2 regions of the Neobacillus sp. 204 genome follow, and region 1 is predicted to be linked to the other one. Evidence: a T-box and tRNA genes for the amino acid it is inferred to sense, from the RefSeq annotation. Region 1 holds a T-box; the other holds one or more tRNA genes.
What was found. The T-box of region 1 lies ahead of ACJ004_RS18970 (valine--tRNA ligase). A T-box ahead of a tRNA ligase gene usually reads a tRNA of that ligase, here a tRNA-Val.
Positions count from the first base shown of each region.

Region 1 (2,412 bases):
CCTGTATTACAACGAAATCAGCCAGGCGCTGCGATTCTCGAAAACGAAATTTGAAGAGTGGTATGAAAAAACAAAAGACAACGAAAAGGCCCGCATGGTGATTACACACGGAAAATTATCACCCGAGCATTTTTTATATGATGATAAAGGATATGGCTTTTTTATAAATTTTGAGAATGCTCGGTATGGATCACCGATTCATGACCTTCTGCCTTATTTATCAAGAGCCCTAAATACCAATCCAAAACGAAGCGATACAGCTATCGATTGGGTGTATCATTACTTTAAATACTTTCCATTTAAAGCAGACGAAAAATTATTATTCTTCAGCTATTTAGCGCTTCCAATTCCGATTATCCAAGTAGCAGAGAGTTACTATCGGAAACAGCGTCCTAAAAATGAGTTAAAATATGTACGCCAGCTGCAGCACCGTTACTGGCATTTGAAAAATTCTGAGTATGTCGTCATGAGAATGACCGAGATTGATGCGCAGGCAGCAGCAAAAGAAGGAGCCCAGCAGCAATAACCTTGCTACAAGGGCTCCTTATACGATTTCAAAATAGATGGACACCGCAATCGCGACAAATAAAGTTAATAACACGATATCAAAGAATGTAGGAATGATCAGTGTTCGAATAAATTGGAAGATCACAAAAGGAACAACTAACTGCGCGCAAACCCTCCGACAAGTCCGAAACCAGGGTTGGTATTTAAATTTATGGAAATTTCTCTTCACCGACAACCCCCCCTTTTTTATTTTCTTTATGTATATTCCACTAGTGCGGAGAATTCTCCAAAAAAGAAGCATATAGTATAAAAAATAAAAAAAGTGGATATCATTATTGACGTCAAACCCTTTTTTTCGGTAGTATAACAATATAAATTTAATTATATAAGCAATGACAGGGAAGAGTACGATACAAACCTGCTTAAAGAGAGGGAAATCATTAGCTGGAAGATTTCCTAAGCAGAAAGTCGGAAGGTCGCCCACGAGCTTCTTCAGCGAACGGATTTTAAAAATCCTATTAGTTGGAGACGGACTAAATCCGTTATCTACATAAGTGCCAATCAGTTTTTTTGATTGGAAAAAAGGTGGTACCGCGAAGCAAACTCCATTCGTCCTTTTATGACGATTGGGGTTTTTTTATGTGGAAAAAGGGCGGAGCGGCGCAAGAACGAATCAGGATATTCAACCTTTGTGAAAAAATACATTTTACACACGAATTAAGTGAAGCCTGGCTCTGCTCACACCGCCTTTGTTATGTTGGTTGGTGTGCTGCTCATATGAAATCACTTTTCACGATTAGTTTATTATAAGGAGGAATTAACTATGGAAACAAAGGAACTAACAATGCCTACTAAATACGACCCGCAAACGATTGAAAAAGGTCGGTATGAATGGTGGTTACAAGGGAAGTTTTTCGAAGCAAAAGATGATGAGGGTAAAGAACCGTATACGGTTGTTATCCCGCCGCCAAACGTAACGGGAAAACTTCATTTAGGTCATGCCTGGGATACAACTCTTCAAGATATCGTTACTCGCATGAAACGGATGCAGGGATATGATGTTCTCTGGTTACCTGGGATGGACCATGCTGGGATTGCTACCCAAGCAAAAGTAGAAGAAAAGCTTCGCAGTGAAGGCAAAAGCCGCTACGACTTAGGCAGAGAAAAGTTCGTTGAGGAAACATGGAAGTGGAAGGAAGAGTATGCTTCCCATATCCGACAGCAGTGGTCAAAACTTGGCTTAGGCTTAGATTACAGCCGTGAGCGATTTACACTGGATGAAGGCTTGTCTGATGCTGTTAAAGAGGTATTTGTTACCCTTTATAACAAAGGCCTCATTTACCGCGGGGAATATATTATTAACTGGGATCCATCCACCAAAACAGCTTTATCAGACATCGAGGTAATTTATAAAGATGTTCAAGGTGCTTTTTATCATATGAGTTATCCGCTTGCCGATGGTTCTGGACAGATCGAAGTGGCGACAACCCGTCCGGAAACGATGCTTGGTGATAGCGCGGTTGCCGTTCATCCAGAAGATGACCGTTACAAGCACCTCATAGGTAAAACCGTTATACTGCCAATCGTTGGCCGTGAAATTCCAATTGTTGCTGATGATTATGTGGATATGGAATTCGGATCTGGAGCGGTAAAAATTACACCAGCGCATGATCCGAACGATTTTGAAATAGGAAATCGTCACAAGCTTGAACGGATTCTCGTTATGAACGAAGACGGCTCTATGAATGATAAGGCCGGCAAGTATAAAGGGCTAGACCGTTTCGAATGCCGTAAGCAAATCGTAAAAGACTTGCAGGAACAAGGGGTTCTTTTCAAAATTGAAGAGCATCCACATTCCGTAGGTCACTCCGAACGAAGCGGTGCCGTTGTTGAACCGTACCTTTC
Region 1 covers NZ_JBJORY010000009.1:67,533-69,944, reverse strand. Annotated here, with positions in the region: gene ysxE (spore coat protein YsxE) at 1-526, shown strand, start outside; gene ACJ004_RS18975 (hypothetical protein) at 545-736, opposite strand; T-box leader at 891-1,127, shown strand; gene ACJ004_RS18970 (valine--tRNA ligase) at 1,331-2,412, shown strand, end outside.

Region 2 (2,412 bases), on a different contig from region 1:
ATTCCCCAATCAGATTATCTAGTGCATTAGAATCTAACTTAGCATTAGAATCTTTTATGACTGTTACGAAACGCTTTAATTCATTTATTGCAACCTTCTCATAGATTAATCCATCTCTGGTATCCTCATAGAATTCATATTCACTTAACCACTGTTTTACATTTTCCACACTAGAATTCTTTTGTTGTCCTTGATTAGCATCGTTAATACCCTTTGCCACCACTGTTTGCCCAATTCCGCCAAAAACAATTGCAAAGCTCAATAAAATACTCAGCATACTTTTTATTTTATTTTTCAAAATGAAAATCTCCTCTATAAAAATATTAATTTAACCTATAAAAATATAACGATATTGAGAGAAGCTGCATGCATTTACTATGGTGGATACTTATAAAACTTATGTGGTTTAATGATCGAAGCATACGATATAGTGGTTCCCATCCAAATAAATATTGTCAAAATCCTTAAGATAATGTCATTAAATCGACTCCTTTACAAGTGTTATTTTTCTAATAGCAACTAGTTGGTAGCTATCAAAAGTATATGTGGTAATATATCCCAAACAATATAATTACTGAATTTTCTGAAAAATCATTAAATCAGAAAGACACCTAATATTTAAGTGTCTTGTCTTTTTAAATTTACCGAACATAAATAAATCTTTGACATAATATATTTTCGGACTGTAAACCAATGAATGAATCCCGTTTCGCTCCCCAACCGTTAATTTGAAACGTGCTAGGGGGATGATGCTTTTTGGTCCTTAGACTGTGGCGAAAATGCAAAAAGCATTGAAGAGCATAAAATAAACAGAAACAGCTCTTATAATTCCTTGAGGGATAAATTCATTTTTTCTCTTTTTCTCCCTAAAAAATAATCTTATCAACTAAGTATTAGTTTACAGATTAAAAATATGGATTATAAGGTAAATATTTCCTATTTATTTTTATCAGACTTATGAATTAATGTGTAGGTTACTTACATTGTTACTTTTTAATTTAAAAAGAATGCCCGTTACTTTTTCGTTACTTTTTAATGCACAAAAAAAAGACGCTACTCCTCAAAGTGGCGTCTGTATCGATGACCTGTGAGGGGTTCGAACCCCCGACCTCAACCCTGTCAAGGTTGCGCTCTCCCAGCTGAGCTAACAGATCTCTTATTTAACTACAAATCTAATTATAGTAAAAAGACCAAAAATGTCAATACCATTTTTACCTTTTTTTAAAAACATCCTCATCACTACAATAACTCCAAGCGCCAGAAAAAAAATTGTCCGCTAGGCCATCAACTAAAAGTCGCTACAGATATTAACCCTTTCACTGTTGCATAAATATTTTTGTTGCAATTACAACTGATCGGAACATAAGCAGACCCCATATCAATTGCTCCACCCTTTCAATGCTAATCAAAAACTAGAACACCAGTTCTAATTTCCTTGAATAAAGAACAAATGTTTGGATATAATAATATTATAAAAAAGAAAGGAGAGATCTACATGGATGGGCTTTTCAATCGTTCAATTGAGGAAAATATTCCATTAGAAATGATTTATTTAGCCGACAACCAAGAATTATCACAACGGAGTTTAATTGTGAAAGAAGTTAATGACGAATACATTCGTGCCTATTGTCTGCTTCGAAAACAAATACGTACCTTTAAACGTGAAAATATTTTATCCATTATGCCTGAATCCCGTTCCAAATCCCGCTTCCTTCACTAAATCCACGCATATATTCACTTTTCATACAGCCCCCTTATTATTAAAAGCATTTCCACTATAGTTTTGTTATAATGCAGTGGTAAAGATTGAATCATGGGGGGTATTATCATATGGAGTTTCCAAAAGGAACAATCAAAGAACTTACTATTCATAGTGGTGAACTTGGAGAGGATATCCAGCTTCTTGTCTATCTGCCAGCAAACTTTTCACCGCTTTATAAATACTCGCTGTTAATTGCCCAGGACGGCCAAGACTATTTCCGGCTCGGCAGAATTGCGCGATTAGCAGACGAGTTTCTTTTTCAAAGAGAAATTGAAAATTTAATAATTGTTGGAGTCCCATATAAGGATGTAGAAGACCGCCGCAAGAAATACCATCCTAGCGGCTCACAAAATCAACAATACATCCGTTTCCTTGCTCATGAATTAGTTCCTTTCCTTGATCAAGAGTTTCCTACCTATCATATGGGCTCGACACGAGCACTTATTGGCGACTCTCTTGGCGGTGCTGTTTCTTTAATGACAGCGCTTCAATACCCACATACATTTGGAAAAGTCCTGCTCCAATCTCCATACGTGGATGAAAAAGTATTAGATTCGGTCAAGAACTTCTCGGAGGGACAGCTATTACAACTCTATCATGTGATTGGGAATCAAGAAACTGAAGTTTCAACAACGGATGGTCGCATAAAA
Region 2 covers NZ_JBJORY010000001.1:209,654-212,065, reverse strand. Annotated here, with positions in the region: gene ACJ004_RS01090 (DUF3289 family protein) at 1-298, opposite strand, end outside; tRNA gene ACJ004_RS01085 (tRNA-Val) at 1,082-1,154, opposite strand; gene ACJ004_RS01080 (hypothetical protein) at 1,496-1,720, shown strand; gene ACJ004_RS01075 (alpha/beta hydrolase) at 1,831-2,412, shown strand, end outside.
Region 2: it has a tRNA-Val gene. The T-box ahead of ACJ004_RS18970 (valine--tRNA ligase) is inferred to sense a tRNA for this amino acid. The anticodon was not compared.